2 regions of the Citrobacter sp. GW821-FHT07H02 genome follow, and region 1 is predicted to be linked to the other one. Evidence: predicted binding sites of a transcription regulator. Region 1 holds the regulator's gene; the other holds the start of a gene.
What was found. Region 1 encodes sigma-54, which starts transcription at its own class of promoters, with help from an activator protein. Its sites were predicted from a motif close to GTTGGCACANNTTTCGCTNT; they were not measured.

Region 1 (7,995 bases):
TATTACCCGCCCCGGTTAGCTAAAGCTGGCATTTGTTTTACTTTTTAGCCGCATAAAGTCAAAATTAAGGACTCGTTACGGCCTCCGGGCAATCTCTCCCGTGGACCGGCGAGTATACCTGAAGAAAGGACTTTAGATGCTTTTAGCAACGGCGCTGTTAATTATTGGTTTACTTCTGGTCGTCTACAGTGCCGATCGCCTGGTGTTTGCCGCGTCCATTCTATGTCGAATGTTGGGTGTCCCTCCGCTCGTCATCGGGATGACGGTGGTCAGTATCGGGACCTCGTTACCGGAAATTATCGTGTCGGTTGCCGCATCGCTGCATGGACAACTCGATCTCGCTGTCGGTACGGCAATGGGTTCAAATATTACCAATATTCTGTTGATCTTAGGCCTGGCCGCGTTATTTCACCCTTTTACCGTGCATTCTGATGTTCTGCGTCGTGAATTGCCATTAATGTTATTCGTCAGCGTTCTGGCAGGTTATGTCCTGCACGATGGGCAACTCAGTCGCAGTGATGGGATCTTTCTCCTACTTCTGGCTGTGCTATGGCTGCTATTCATTGTTAAAATCGCCCGTCTGGCCGACAGTCAGGGTAATGACAGCCTTACCCGCGAACAGGTTGCAGAACTACCGCGCGAAGGCGGATTGCCCGTTGCATTTTTGTGGCTCGGCATCGCCCTGATTATTATGCCGATGGCAACCCGTATGGTGGTTGATAACGCGACTGTACTGGCCAATTATTTTGCCATGAGCGAGCTGACTATCGGGTTAACGGTGGTGGCCATCGGCACCAGCTTGCCTGAGCTGGCGACCGCTATCGCGGGTGTGCGTAAAGGGGAAAACGATATTGCCGTCGGCAACATCATCGGCGCTAATATTTTTAATATCGTGATCGTTTTGGGGTTACCGGCGCTGATAGCACCGGGTGGCGTTAACCTTTTAGCCTTTGGGCGTGACTACGGCGTCATGCTGCTGGTCAGCATTATTTTTGCATTACTCTGCTGGCATCGTTCGCGCCGAATTGGTCGGGGCGCGGGCGTATTGTTGACTGGCGGTTTTATCATATGGCTGGCGATGCTGTACTGGATATCGCCACTTCTCGTTGGGTAACTGGAAACGGATTATGTCTCACTTAGAGTTGCAACCGGGTTTTGACTTTCAGCTAGCAGGCAAAGAAGTCCTGGAAATTGAACGTGAAGGCCTGGCCGAGTTAGGCCAGTACATCAACCAGAATTTCACCCTTGCGTGTGAAAAAATGTTCTGGTGCTCGGGCAAAGTCGTCGTGATGGGAATGGGGAAATCAGGACACATTGGGCGCAAAATGGCGGCAACGTTTGCCAGTACCGGTACGCCGTCATTTTTTGTTCATCCTGGTGAAGCAGCCCACGGCGATCTCGGCATGGTGTCACCGCAGGATGTGGTTATTGCCATTTCAAACTCCGGCGAATCGAGTGAAATCACAGCGTTGATTCCCGTACTCAAGCGCCTGCATGTCCCGCTCATCTGTATTACCAGCCGACCAGAAAGCAGCATGGCGCGTGCCGCAGATGTGCATCTGTGTGTTAAAGTGCCCCGGGAAGCCTGCCCTCTGGGTCTGGCACCAACCAGCAGCACCACCGCCACATTGGTGATGGGGGACGCGCTAGCCGTCGCCTTATTAAAAGCCCGTGGATTCACCGCAGAAGACTTCGCGCTATCCCATCCGGGCGGGGCACTTGGACGTAAACTTTTGCTACGCGTTAACGATATCATGCATACGGGTGACGAAATCCCGCATGTGAAAAAGGACGCCAGCCTGCGTGATGCGCTGTTGGAAATCACGCGTAAGAATCTTGGGATGACCGTCATTTGCGATGACGATATGAAGATTAACGGTATCTTCACGGATGGTGATTTACGCCGCGTCTTTGATATGGGCGGTGATGTTCGCCAGTTAGGGATTGCCGATGTTATGACGCCTGGGGGCATTCGCGTACGTCCAGGCATTCTCGCCGTTGATGCTCTGAATTTGATGCAATCCCGCCATATTACCTCGGTGTTGGTTGCCGATGGCGACCAGTTACTCGGTGTGTTACATATGCATGATCTCCTGCGTGCAGGCGTAGTGTAGAAACTCAAGGATAATAAAAATGAGTACAGCAGGTGCGTCGCTTGCGACCTGTTATGGACCCGTCAGCACTCAGGTTATCGCCAGGGCGGAAAACATCCGTCTTCTCATCCTCGATGTGGATGGCGTACTGTCTGACGGTCTGATTTATATGGGCAATAACGGTGAAGAGCTGAAGGCCTTCAACGTCCGTGATGGCTACGGTATTCGTTGCGCACTCACTTCCGGTATTGAGGTTGCCATTATTACCGGACGAAAAGCTAAACTTGTAGAAGATCGCTGTGCCACACTTGGGATCACGCATCTTTATCAGGGTCAGTCAGACAAGCTGGTCGCGTTTGCCGATCTGCTGAATAAACTGGGCGTGGCGCCAGAAAACGTCGCCTACGTCGGTGATGATCTGATCGACTGGCCGGTGATGGAAAAAGTGGGACTGAGCGTTGCTGTGGCGGACGCTCACCCATTGTTGATTCCACGTGCCGATTACGTGACGCGTATTGACGGAGGTCGCGGCGCCGTGCGGGAGGTTTGCGATTTATTATTATTGGCACAAGGCAAACTGGATGAGGCCAAAGGGCAATCGATATGAGTAAAACCAGACGTTGGGTTATCATTGTGCTGTCGTTGGCCATTCTGGTGCTTATCGGTATCAATCTGGCCGATAAAGACGATGCGCCCCAAGTTGTCGTGAATAACAGCGACCCAACTTATAAAAGTGAGCATACGGATAGCGTCGTATACAGTCCTGAGGGGGCGCTGAACTATCGCCTCATTGCTCAACATGTTGAATACTATTCAGATCAGGCGGTTTCGTGGTTTACCCGCCCGGTGTTAACTACCTTTGATAAGGATAAAGTCCCGACCTGGTCGATTAAGGCCGACAAAGCCAAATTGACCGATGACCGGATGCTGTATCTCTACGGCCACGTTGAAGTCAACGCGTTGGTGCCTGACTCTCAACTACGCAGAATTACGACCGATAACGCGAAGATCAATCTGGTAACGCAGGATGTTACCTCTGACGATCTCGTGACGTTATACGGAACAACATTTAACTCCAGCGGACTGAAAATGCGCGGCAACTTACGCAGCAAGAACGCCGAGCTGATTGAAAAGGTTAGAACCTCCTATGAAATTCCAAAAAAACAAACTCAGCCTTAATCTTGTGCTTGCCAGCTCACTTCTGGCCGCCAGCATTCCTGCGTTCGCCGTCACGGGCGATACCGAGCAGCCGATTCATATTGAATCGGACCAGCAGTCCCTGGACATGCAGGGCAATGTCGTCACCTTCACCGGTAACGTCATTGTCACCCAGGGCACCATCAAAATTAATGCTGATAAAGTGGTCGTTACCCGTCCGGGCGGTGAAGATGGCAAAGAGGTGATTGATGGCTTCGGCAACCCTGCCACCTTCTATCAGATGCAGGACAACGGTAAGCCGGTAAAAGGCCGCGCCTCGAAAATGCATTATGAGCTGGCAAAAGATTTCGTCATCCTCACCGGAAACGCCTACCTGGAACAGCTCGACAGCAACATTACCGGCGACAAAATCACCTATCTGGTGAAAGAGCAAAAAATGCAGGCCTTTAGTGAAAAAGGCAAACGTGTGACCACGGTTCTGGTTCCGTCGCAACTGCAAGACAAAAACAAAGGCCAGGCCCCGGCACAGAAGAAGGGTAACTAATTCGTTATGGCAACATTAACTGCAAAGAATCTTGCAAAGGCCTATAAGGGCCGCCGGGTGGTGGAAGATGTCAGTCTTACCGTCAACTCCGGGGAGATCGTGGGTCTTCTCGGCCCGAACGGCGCGGGTAAAACCACGACCTTTTATATGGTTGTGGGCATCGTGTCGCGCGATGCAGGCAACATCATTATTGATGACGAAGATATCAGCCTGCTGCCGCTGCATGCGCGTGCGCGCCGCGGCATTGGCTATCTGCCGCAGGAAGCCTCCATTTTCCGTCGCCTGAGCGTATTTGATAACCTGATGGCGGTGTTGCAAATCCGTGACGATCTGTCGAACGAACAGCGCGAAGACAGAGCCAATGAGCTGATGGAAGAATTTCACATCGAGCACCTGCGTGACAACCTGGGGCAGTCGCTCTCCGGTGGTGAACGCCGTCGTGTGGAAATCGCCCGTGCGCTGGCGGCAAACCCTAAATTTATCCTGCTGGATGAACCTTTTGCGGGTGTTGACCCCATTTCCGTTATCGATATTAAACGCATCATTGAGCATCTGCGCGACAGCGGACTCGGCGTATTGATCACCGACCATAACGTCCGTGAAACGCTGGCGGTCTGTGAACGCGCGTATATCGTGAGTCAGGGACACCTCATCGCGCACGGTACACCGACTGAAATCCTGCAAGACGATCACGTTAAACGTGTATACCTTGGGGAAGACTTCAGACTCTGATAGGGTAGAAGATTGCGACGTCATAGCGGGAGAAAATCACTCTGAACATGAAGCAAGGTTTGCAACTCAGGCTCAGCCAACAACTGGCCATGACGCCTCAACTACAACAGGCTATCCGTCTGTTGCAGTTGTCCACGCTGGAACTTCAGCAAGAACTTCAGCAAGCGCTGGAAAGTAATCCACTGCTCGAGCAAACCGATCTTCACGAAGAAATCGACACCCAGGAAACTCAGGACAGCGAAACCCTGGACACCGCAGACGCACTCGAACAAAAAGAGATGCCGGAAGAGCTGCCGCTTGATGCCAGTTGGGATGAAATCTACACCGCAGGAACGCCGTCCGGCACCAGCGGCGACTATATCGACGATGAGCTGCCGGTCTATCAGGGTGAAACCACGCAGTCGCTACAGGATTACCTGATGTGGCAGGTGGAACTTACGCCGTTCTCGGACACTGACCGGGCGATCGCTACGTCGATCGTCGATGCGGTAGACGAAACCGGCTATCTCACCGTCTCGCTGGATGACATCCTCGAGAGCATGGGTGACGAAGAGATCGACCTTGATGAAGTTGAAGCCGTGCTTAAACGCATTCAGCGTTTTGATCCTGTCGGAGTGGCAGCAAAAGATCTTCGCGACTGTTTGCTGATCCAACTCTCGCAATTCGACACCGCGACGCCCTGGCTGCAAGAGGCTCGCCTGATCATCAGCGATCACCTTGATCTGCTGGCCAATCACGATTTTCGTTCATTGATGCGCGTCACTCGCCTGAAGGAAGAGGTGCTCAAAGAAGCGGTCAATCTTATTCAGTCGCTCGATCCCAGACCCGGACAGTCGATCCAGACAGGCGAGCCTGAATACGTGATCCCTGATGTGCTGGTCCGTAAACATAACGATCACTGGACGGTGGAACTGAACAGCGACAGCATCCCTCGTTTGCAGATCAATCAGCACTATGCCGCCATGTGCAATGGCGCGCGTAACGATGCTGACAGCCAGTTTATCCGTAGCAATCTTCAGGATGCGAAGTGGTTGATCAAAAGTCTGGAAAGCCGTAACGATACATTGCTGCGCGTCAGCCGCTGTATCGTTGAGCAGCAACAAGCCTTTTTTGAGCAGGGCGAAGAGTTTATGAAACCGATGGTGCTGGCGGATATCGCCCAGGCCGTCGAAATGCATGAGTCGACAATTTCCCGTGTGACCACGCAGAAGTATCTGCACAGCCCGCGTGGAATTTTTGAACTGAAATATTTCTTTTCCAGCCACGTCAATACCGAAGGCGGCGGCGAAGCCTCGTCCACGGCAATACGGGCGCTGGTGAAGAAGTTAATTGCTGCGGAAAACCCCGCGAAACCACTGAGCGACAGCAAGTTAACCTCTATGCTGTCAGAACAAGGTATCATGGTGGCGCGCCGTACCGTTGCGAAGTACCGAGAGTCTTTATCCATTCCGCCGTCTAACCAGCGCAAACAACTGGTTTGACCCAACCGATAAGGAAGACACTATGCAGCTCAACATCACTGGAAATAACGTCGAAATTACTGAAGCTTTGCGCGAGTTTATTTCAGGCAAGTTCGCTAAGCTTGAACAGTATTTTGACCGGATAAATCAGGTCTACATTGTGTTGAAAGTGGAGAAAGTGACCCACACCTCGGATGCGACACTACATGTGAACGGCGGCGAGATTCATGCCAGTGCCGAAGGTCAGGATATGTATGCCGCTATTGACGGATTGATTGATAAACTGGCCCGGCAATTAACGAAACATAAAGACAAACTGAAACAACACTAATTGTCCGGGCAGTTAACGGGTGCAGGACGGCCTGTTGTGAAGCACAACAGGCCATTTGTACAGTTAGCGCTCCGAATCTGACCCGTTAGTTGGATGGGGCAGGTTCTTAGGTGAAATTATGATAAATAACGATTCGACTCTACAACTGAGCAGTGTACTTAACCAGGAATGTACGCGCAGTGGTGTCCACTGCCAAAGTAAAAAACGCGCGCTGGAAATCATCAGCGAACTGGCGGCAAAACAGCTAAGCCTACCCTCTCAGGTGGTTTTTGAAGCCATTCTGACGCGTGAAAAAATGGGCAGTACAGGGATTGGTAATGGCATTGCAATCCCACACGGGAAGCTGGAAGAAGATACGTTACGCGCTGTCGGCGTGTTCGTACAACTCGAAACGCCTATTGCTTTCGACGCCATAGATAATCAGCCTGTCGATCTGCTTTTCGCCCTGCTTGTTCCCGCCGACCAAACCAAAACGCATTTGCATACGCTGTCTTTGGTGGCGAAACGTCTGGCGGATAAAACCATCTGCCGCCGCCTGCGTTCAGCCCAAAGTGACGAAGAACTCTATAAAATCATCACTGACACCGAAGGTGAACAGGATGAAGCATAACAACCCAATGGCATCTCTTTATGTCGTTGTGAGGAGAAACGGTACATGGTACTGATGATCGTCAGCGGTCGTTCAGGGTCAGGTAAGTCTGTCGCCCTGCGTGCGCTGGAAGATATGGGTTTTTACTGCGTGGATAACCTTCCCGTAGTGCTGTTGCCCGATCTGGCCCGAACACTGGCCGATCGCCAGATTTCTGCGGCCGTCAGCATCGATGTGCGCAACATGCCGGAATCGCCGGAGATTTTCGAGCAGGCAATGAACAACCTGCCGGATGCCTTCTCCCCTCAGTTGTTGTTTCTCGATGCCGATCGCAACACGCTAATTCGCCGTTACAGCGACACGCGCCGCCTGCACCCGCTGTCCAGCAAGAATCTGTCACTGGAAAGCGCCATTGATGAAGAGAGTGATTTGCTGGAACCCTTACGTTCCCGTGCAGATCTGATTGTTGATACGTCCGAAATGTCGGTGCATGAACTGGCAGAGATGTTACGAACTCGTCTGCTGGGTAAACGTGAACGCGAACTGACGATGGTCTTCGAGTCTTTCGGCTTCAAGCACGGTATTCCGATTGATGCGGATTATGTGTTTGACGTACGTTTCCTGCCTAACCCGCACTGGGACCCGAAACTGCGCCCAATGACGGGCCTGGATAAACCGGTTGCCGCATTCCTCGACCGGCACACAGAAGTACACAATTTTATTTATCAGACTCGCAGCTATCTTGAGCTATGGTTACCGATGCTGGAGACAAACAACCGCAGCTACCTCACCGTAGCCATTGGTTGTACTGGCGGGAAACACCGTTCGGTGTATATTGCAGAGCAGCTGGCAGACTACTTCCGTTCTCGCGGCAAGAACGTGCAGTCACGCCATCGTACGCTGGAAAAACGCAAAACATGACCGTGAAGCAGACTGTTGAAGTCACGAATAAGCTGGGTATGCATGCCCGGCCAGCAATGAAACTCTTTGAATTAATGCAGGGTTTTGAAGCTGAAGTATTATTACGCAATGATGAAGGGACTGAGGCTGAGGCAAACAGCGTGATTGCACTCCTGATGCTGGACTCA
Region 2 (7,995 bases), on a different contig from region 1:
TAAAGAGAACGACTCTGGCGTTGGATTCTACCAGCCTTAATCCTCAAGGCCTGCCACCGGGCAGGCCTTGTAATTCCCCTCTTTGTCCCCATCTTCATTGCAATGCTTGCGCCTTTATCCTGTGGCGTGAATAATTTCCTTACAGGCCGGGAATATTCATCTTCCGGCGCCCTATGCATAAGAGGAACAGTTTGAACATAGACACTCGCGAAATCACCCTTGAGCCTGCAGACAATGCCCGTCTGCTGAGCCTTTGCGGCCCGTTTGATGACAACATTAAACAGCTGGAGCGCCGTCTCGGCATCGAGATTAACCGCCGTGACAACCACTTTAAACTGACCGGTCGCCCGATTTGCGTGACTGCTGCGGCAGATATTTTGCGCAGTCTGTATGTCGATACCGCTCCGGTGCGTGGTCAAAAGCAGGATATTGAGCCGGAACAGATCCACCTCGCCATCAAAGAAGCGCGGGTGCTGGAACAGAGCGCGGAGAGCGTGCCGGAGTACGGCAAAGCGGTGAACATCAAAACCAAACGCGGCGTGATTAAGCCACGTACGCCAAACCAGGCGCAATACATCGCCAATATTCTTGATCACGATATCACCTTCGGGGTTGGCCCCGCCGGTACAGGCAAAACGTACCTTGCCGTCGCCGCTGCCGTCGATGCCCTTGAGCGTCAGGAAATTCGCCGTATTCTGCTGACCCGTCCGGCGGTGGAAGCCGGGGAAAAGCTGGGATTCCTGCCAGGCGATTTGAGTCAAAAAGTCGATCCCTATTTGCGTCCCTTGTATGACGCCCTGTTCGAAATGTTAGGTTTTGAAAAGGTCGAAAAACTGATTGAACGCAACGTGATTGAAGTTGCACCGCTGGCCTATATGCGTGGTCGTACCCTGAACGACGCCTTTATCATTCTCGATGAAAGCCAGAACACCACCATCGAACAGATGAAAATGTTTCTGACGCGTATCGGTTTTAATTCGAAAGCGGTGATCACCGGCGACATCACGCAAATTGACTTGCCGCGTAGCACCAAGTCAGGCCTGCGCCACGCCATTGAAGTACTCTCTGAAGTTGATGAGATCAGTTTTAATTTCTTCCACAGTGAAGACGTTGTACGCCACCCGGTGGTCGCGCGGATCGTTACCGCCTATGAAGCCTGGGAAGAAGCAGAACAAAAACGAAAAGCAGAACTTGCTGCCGTTCGTAAGCATGAAGCCTAGGAGCAAGGACAAAAATGAGTCAGGTTATTCTCGATTTACAGCTCGCATGTGAAAACAACACGGGCTTACCGGAAGAAAGTCAGTTTCAGACGTGGCTAAATGCGGTGATCCCACAGTTTCAGGAAGAGTCAGAAGTCACCATTCGTCTGGTGGATGAAGCGGAAAGCCACGATCTTAACCTGACTTACCGTGGCAAAGATAAGTCAACCAACGTACTCTCTTTCCCGTTTGAAGCACCCCCGGGTATTGAGATGCCGCTGCTGGGCGATTTGATAATCTGCCGTCAGGTGGTTGAGCAAGAAGCGAAAGAACAGGGCAAACCGCTGGATGCCCACTGGGCACATATGGTGGTGCACGGTAGCCTGCATTTATTGGGCTACGATCATATCGAAGATGACGAAGCGGAAGAGATGGAATCCCTTGAAACAGAGATTATGCTTGCTCTGGGCTATGAGGATCCGTACATTGCCGAGAAGGAATAAGCGACCGGGCTGATGCCCGGCTGCTCGATATAATGCCGCGCGCTGAATACACGCGTGACGAGCAACCCATTAACTCACATGAGAACCCATACGACGCCATGAGCGACGACAATTCACACAGTAGTGACACATTAAACAGCAAAAAGGGATTTTTCTCCCTGTTACTGAGCCAACTGTTCCACGGTGAACCGAAAAACCGTGACGAACTGCTGGCGCTGATCCGTGATTCCGGGCAGAACGAGCTTATCGATGAAGATACGCGCGACATGCTCGAAGGGGTGATGGACATTGCGGACCAACGCGTTCGTGACATCATGATCCCCCGCTCCCAGATGATTACCCTGAAACGCAACCAAACCCTGGACGAGTGCCTTGATGTCATCATCGAGTCTGCTCACTCGCGTTTTCCGGTGATCAGCGAAGACAAAGATCACATTGAAGGGATTCTGATGGCGAAGGATTTGCTGCCGTTTATGCGCAGCGATGCCGATGCTTTCAGCATGGAAAAAGTGTTACGCCAGGCAGTTGTCGTACCTGAGAGTAAGCGTGTTGACCGCATGCTGAAGGAGTTTCGCTCTCAGCGTTACCATATGGCGATCGTCATTGACGAATTCGGCGGTGTTTCGGGTCTGGTGACCATTGAAGATATTCTTGAACTGATTGTCGGTGAAATTGAAGACGAGTACGACGAGGAAGACGATATCGACTTCCGTCAACTCAGTCGCCACACCTGGACCATTCGCGCGCTGGCGCCCATTGAAGACTTCAACGACGCTTTCGGCACCAGCTTTAGCGATGAAGAGGTCGACACCATTGGTGGGCTGGTGATGCAGGCGTTTGGTCATCTGCCAGCGCGTGGTGAAACCATCGACATTGATGGTTATCAGTTCAAAGTAGCGATGGCCGATAGCCGTCGTATTATTCAGGTTCATGTCAGAATTCCGGATGACTCACCTCAGCCGAAACTGGACGAATAAAACCAGGATTGGACTTAAAATGGCATTTGCCTCATTGATTGAACGCCAGCGCATTCGCCTGCTGCTGGCGTTATTATTCGGCGCCTGCGGCACGCTGGCCTTTTCTCCGTATGATCTCTGGCCTGCCGCGATTGTGTCGCTCATGGGTTTGCAGGCCCTCACCTTAAATCGCCGTCCGCTTCAGTCTGCCGCCGTGGGGTATTTCTGGGGACTGGGACTCTTCGGCTCCGGCATTAACTGGGTTTACGTTAGCATTGCGCAGTTTGGCGGCATGCCCGGCCCGGTTAACATCTTTCTCGTGGTGTTACTGGCCGCTTATCTCTCGCTTTATACCGGGCTTTTTGCCGGCGTATTATCACGCTTGTGGCCAAAGGCCACCTGGCTGCGCGTGGCGATTGCCGCCCCGGTTGTCTGGCAAATAACAGAATTCCTGCGCGGCTGGGTATTAACCGGCTTCCCGTGGCTGCAGTTCGGTTACAGCCAGATTGACGGGCCGCTGAAAGGGCTGGCGCCGGTAATGGGTGTGGAAGCCATTAACTTCCTGTTGATGATGGTCAGCGGTCTGTTGGTCCTCGCCATCGCCACTCGCCAATGGCGTTCCTGTGTCGTGGCGGTGGTGCTTTTCGCCCTTCCTTTCCCACTGCGCTATATCCAGTGGTATACCCCTGAGCCGGAAAAAACCATTCAGGTTTCCATGGTACAGGGCGATATCCCGCAATCGCTGAAGTGGGATGAGAATCAGCTGATCAACACGTTAAAAATCTATCTCGACGCCTCACAGCCTGAGCTTGGAAAATCGCAGTTGATTATCTGGCCTGAGTCCGCGATTCCGGACCTGGAAATTAATCAGCAGCGTTTTCTTAGCATGATGGATGACCTGCTGAAATCGAAAAACAGCACGCTGATTACTGGCATTGTTGATGCGCGTCTGAACAAGAAAAACCGTTACGATACGTACAACACCATCATCACGCTGGGTAAAGACAGTCCGTACAGTTACGACTCCACCAATCGCTATAACAAAAACCACCTTGTTCCGTTTGGTGAGTTTGTCCCGCTGGAATCTATTCTGCGCCCGCTTGCGCCGTTCTTCGACCTGCCGATGTCGTCGTTCAGTCGTGGGCCGTATGTGCAGCCACAACTGCATGCGCACGGCTTCAAACTGACCGCCGCCATTTGCTACGAAATTATTCTCGGTGAACAGGTACGGGACAACTTCCGCCCCGATACCGATTACCTGCTGACCATCTCGAACGATGCCTGGTTTGGTAAATCGATTGGTCCGTGGCAGCACTTCCAGATGGCGCGGATGCGTTCACTGGAACTGGCGCGTCCGCTGTTGCGCAGTACCAATAACGGCATTACGGCAGTCATTGGACCGCAGGGCGACATCCAGGCGATGATCCCACAGTTTACCCGTCAGGTGTTGACTACTAGCGTCACGCCAACGACGGGCCTGACACCCTACGCCCGCACCGGCAACTGGCCGCTGTGGATTATCACTGCATTGTTGGGTTTTGGTGCGGTGATCATGAGTCTGCGCCAGCGTCGTAAGTAATCTCCCTCCCCTTTTGCCCGGTGGCGCTTCGCTTACCGGGCCTACAACTTCCCTCCCGTATTTCACTCTGGCACGTCTATTGCTTTGTTATACAAGATAAATGCGTTTTTGACCGATTGTGCAACCTGGTCGCACCAATACCGTTCGTTGGTAGCGCCAAAATAGTGCAATGACAAATTATTGTCTCTAAACGGTGCGGCGCACTTCGCAAAAATAAACAATAACGCAGCAATATCTTTACATTAAGCCAGACTAAATGTTAACAAACAGTCATAACACTGCACATTAAAGTTGCAGGTGATAACAACACAGACACTCACAATGGGTATCAATGCGTTTCTGACGCAGACGATAAAGGAGTTGGATATGCAATTACGTAAGCTGGCCACAGCAATGCTGGTGATGGGAATGTCTGCCGGTCTGGCGCATGCAGAAGATGCAGCACCCGCCGCAGGTAGCACGCTGGACAAGATCGCGAAAAACGACGTCATCGTCGTCGGCCATCGCGAATCCTCAGTACCATTCTCTTATTACGACAACCAGCAGAAAGTGGTGGGTTATTCACAGGATTACTCCAACGCCATCGTTGAAGCCGTGAAGAAAAAACTCAACAAACCTGACCTGCAGGTGAAGCTGATCCCAATCACTTCTCAGAACCGTATTCCGCTACTGCAAAACGGCACATTCGACTTTGAATGTGGCTCCACCACCAACAACCTTGAACGTCAGAAACAGGCGGCCTTCTCCGACACTATTTTCGTCGTCGGTACACGTCTGCTGGCGAAAAAAGGCGGTGATGTTAAAGACTTCCCGGACCTGAAAGGGAAAGCGGTCGTCGTCACCTCCGGCACAACCTCCGAAGTGCTGCTGCATAAACTGAATGAAGAACAAAAAATGGACATGCGCATCATCAGCGCGAAGGACCATGGCGACTCCTTCCGTACCCTGGAAAGCGGTCGTGCGGTGGCCTTTATGATGGATGACGCGCTGCTGGCCGGCGAACGCGCAAAAGCGAAGAAACCGGACAACTGGGAAATCGTCGGTAAGCCGCAATCCCAGGAAGCCTACGGCTGTATGCTGCGTAAAGACGATCCCGAGTTTAAAAAGCTGATGGATGACACCATCGCCAAAGCACAGACCTCAGGTGAAGCGGAGAAATGGTTCGCTAAATGGTTTAAAAACCCGATCCCACCAAAGAACCTGAATATGAATTTTGAACTGTCTGAGCAGATGAAAACGCTGTTCAAAGAACCGAATGATAAAGCGCTTAACTAACTAAAATAATGGGAGGTTTTCCCTCCCTCTCGATTGCTGCTCAGCACGGACAGACTATATGCCAGGTGGTCGTTCCCCACCTGGCCTGAAAACCGCAAGTCGCTGCGCAACAATCTTCGAGGGTAGCCCTGCTACCCTTTTTTTTCTGGAGTAGATTTATGTCAATAGACTGGAACTGGGGGATTTTTTTACAACAAGCCCCGTTCGGCAACACCACCTATCTCGGCTGGCTCTGGAGCGGCTTTCAGGTCACCGTCGCGTTATCCATTAGCGCCTGGATTATTGCTTTCCTGGTCGGATCCTTGTTCGGCATCCTGCGCACCGTTCCTAACCGCTTCCTCTCCAGCCTCGGCACGCTGTATGTAGAACTGTTTCGTAACGTTCCGCTGATTGTTCAATTTTTCACCTGGTATCTGGTGATCCCAGAACTGTTGCCCGAAAATATCGGCATGTGGTTCAAGTCTGAGCTGGACCCCAACATTCAATTCTTTCTCTCTTCCCTGTTTTGTCTGGGGTTGTTTACTGCTGCACGTGTTTGCGAACAGGTTCGTGCCGCTATCCAGTCATTGCCGCGTGGGCAAAAAAATGCCGCGCTGGCCATGGGCCTTACGCTGCCGCAGGCGTATCGCTATGTTTTGCTGCCGAATGCGTATCGCGTGATTGTGCCGCCAATGACGTCAGAGATGATGAACCTGGTGAAGAACTCGGCCATCGCGTCCACGATTGGTCTGGTGGATATGGCCGCACAGGCGGGCAAACTGCTGGATTACTCCGCTCACGCCTGGGAATCGTTTACCGCCATTACGCTGGCTTATGTGTTGATTAACGCCTTCATCATGCTGGTGATGAGTCTGGTGGAACGCAAAATCCGCCTGCCTGGCAATTTGGGAGGCAAATAATGTACGAGTTTGACTGGAATTCCATTGTTCCCTCTATGCCTTATCTGCTGGCGGGACTGGTCATTACCCTGAAAATTACCGTCACCGCCGTTGTCATCGGGATTGTCTGGGGAACTATTCTCGCGGTGATGCGACTCTCCAGCTTTGCGCCTGTTGCCTGGTTTGCCAAAGCCTACGTCAACGTATTCCGCTCCATCCCACTGGTGATGGTACTGCTGTGGTTTTACCTGATTGTACCGGGGCTACTACAGGATGTTCTTGGACTCTCGCCGAAAGCCGATATTCGGTTGATTTCAGCAATGGTCGCGTTTTCCATGTTTGAAGCGGCATATTACTCAGAGATTATCCGTGCTGGTATCCAGAGTATTTCACGCGGCCAGTCCAGTGCGGCACTGGCATTAGGAATGACACACTGGCAGTCAATGAAACTGATTATATTGCCGCAGGCGTTTCGCGCGATGGTGCCGTTGCTGCTCACCCAGGGCATTGTGCTATTCCAGGATACCTCCCTGGTCTACGTATTGAGTCTGGCGGACTTCTTCCGTACCGCCTCCACCATTGGCGAACGCGACGGTACACAGGTCGAAATGATTCTGTTCGCGGGCGCCGTCTATTTTGTTATTAGCCTGAGCGCGTCGTTGTTGGTCACCTATCTGAAGAAAAGGACAGTTTAATGATTACCCTGAAAAATGTTTCTAAATGGTATGGTCACTTTCAGGTGCTGACCGACTGCTCCACAGAAGTGCAAAAAGGGGAAGTGGTGGTCGTGTGCGGCCCTTCGGGTTCCGGTAAATCGACGCTAATCAAAACGGTAAACGGGCTGGAGCCTGTTCAACAGGGGGAAATTACCGTCGACGGCACCGTCGTTAACGATAAAAAAACGGATCTGGCAAAACTACGCTCTCGTGTAGGGATGGTTTTCCAGCACTTTGAACTGTTCCCGCACCTGTCCATCATTGAAAACCTGACGCTGGCGCAAGTCAAAGTCCTCAAGCGCGAGAAAGAACCGGCTCGCAAAAAGGCGCTGAAACTGCTTGAACGTGTGGGTCTTTCTGCGCATGCCGATAAGTTTCCGGCACAGCTTTCCGGGGGCCAGCAGCAGCGTGTGGCGATCGCCCGTGCCTTGTGCATGGATCCCATCGCGATGTTGTTTGATGAGCCGACCTCCGCGCTCGATCCGGAAATGATCAATGAAGTGTTGGATGTTATGGTTGAGCTGGCGCATGAAGGTATGACCATGATGGTGGTGACTCACGAGATGGGCTTTGCCCGGAAAGTGGCCAATCGGGTCATTTTTATGGATGAAGGAAAAATCGTCGAGGACTCGGAAAAAGAGGCCTTCTTTGCCAACCCGAAATCAGAACGCGCCAAAGATTTCCTCGCTAAAATTCTGCATTAATCTTGCTGGCTGAGAAGTTCGCTTTTTACACCTGAACGATGCCGGATGGCGCTAACGCTTATCCGGCCTACGCAACAGTGCATTTGTAGGCCGGATAAGACGCGTTAGCGTCGCCATCCGGCACAATGCATTACGGCTCAAACGGCCTACGCTGGAACTGGTCGTGACCACATTTCGGGCACAGC

Region 2: AC07NP_RS01390 (amino acid ABC transporter substrate-binding protein) is a predicted target of sigma-54. The motif match lies at 4,304-4,323, and genes of this name have one in related genera.

What each region holds. Positions count from the first base shown of each region.
Region 1 is NZ_JBWKPZ010000014.1:4,207-12,201, reverse strand. It holds gene AC07NP_RS14450 (calcium/sodium antiporter) at 137-1,114, shown strand; gene kdsD (arabinose-5-phosphate isomerase KdsD) at 1,128-2,114, shown strand; gene kdsC (3-deoxy-manno-octulosonate-8-phosphatase KdsC) at 2,134-2,700, shown strand; gene lptC (LPS export ABC transporter periplasmic protein LptC) at 2,697-3,272, shown strand; gene lptA (lipopolysaccharide ABC transporter substrate-binding protein LptA) at 3,241-3,795, shown strand; gene lptB (LPS export ABC transporter ATP-binding protein) at 3,802-4,527, shown strand; gene rpoN (RNA polymerase factor sigma-54) at 4,575-6,008, shown strand; gene hpf (ribosome hibernation promoting factor) at 6,031-6,318, shown strand; gene ptsN (PTS IIA-like nitrogen regulatory protein PtsN) at 6,437-6,928, shown strand; gene rapZ (RNase adapter RapZ) at 6,974-7,828, shown strand; gene npr (PTS phosphocarrier protein NPr) at 7,825-7,995, shown strand, end outside.
Region 2 is NZ_JBWKPZ010000001.1:304,229-312,223, reverse strand. It holds gene miaB (tRNA (N6-isopentenyl adenosine(37)-C2)-methylthiotransferase MiaB) at 1-40, shown strand, start outside; gene AC07NP_RS01410 (PhoH family protein) at 192-1,220, shown strand; gene ybeY (rRNA maturation RNase YbeY) at 1,235-1,702, shown strand; gene corC (CNNM family magnesium/cobalt transport protein CorC) at 1,801-2,679, shown strand; gene lnt (apolipoprotein N-acyltransferase) at 2,699-4,237, shown strand; gene AC07NP_RS01390 (amino acid ABC transporter substrate-binding protein) at 4,604-5,512, shown strand; gene gltJ (glutamate/aspartate ABC transporter permease GltJ) at 5,671-6,411, shown strand; gene gltK (glutamate/aspartate ABC transporter permease GltK) at 6,411-7,085, shown strand; gene gltL (glutamate/aspartate ABC transporter ATP-binding protein GltL) at 7,085-7,810, shown strand; gene AC07NP_RS01370 (zinc ribbon-containing protein) at 7,941-7,995, opposite strand, start outside.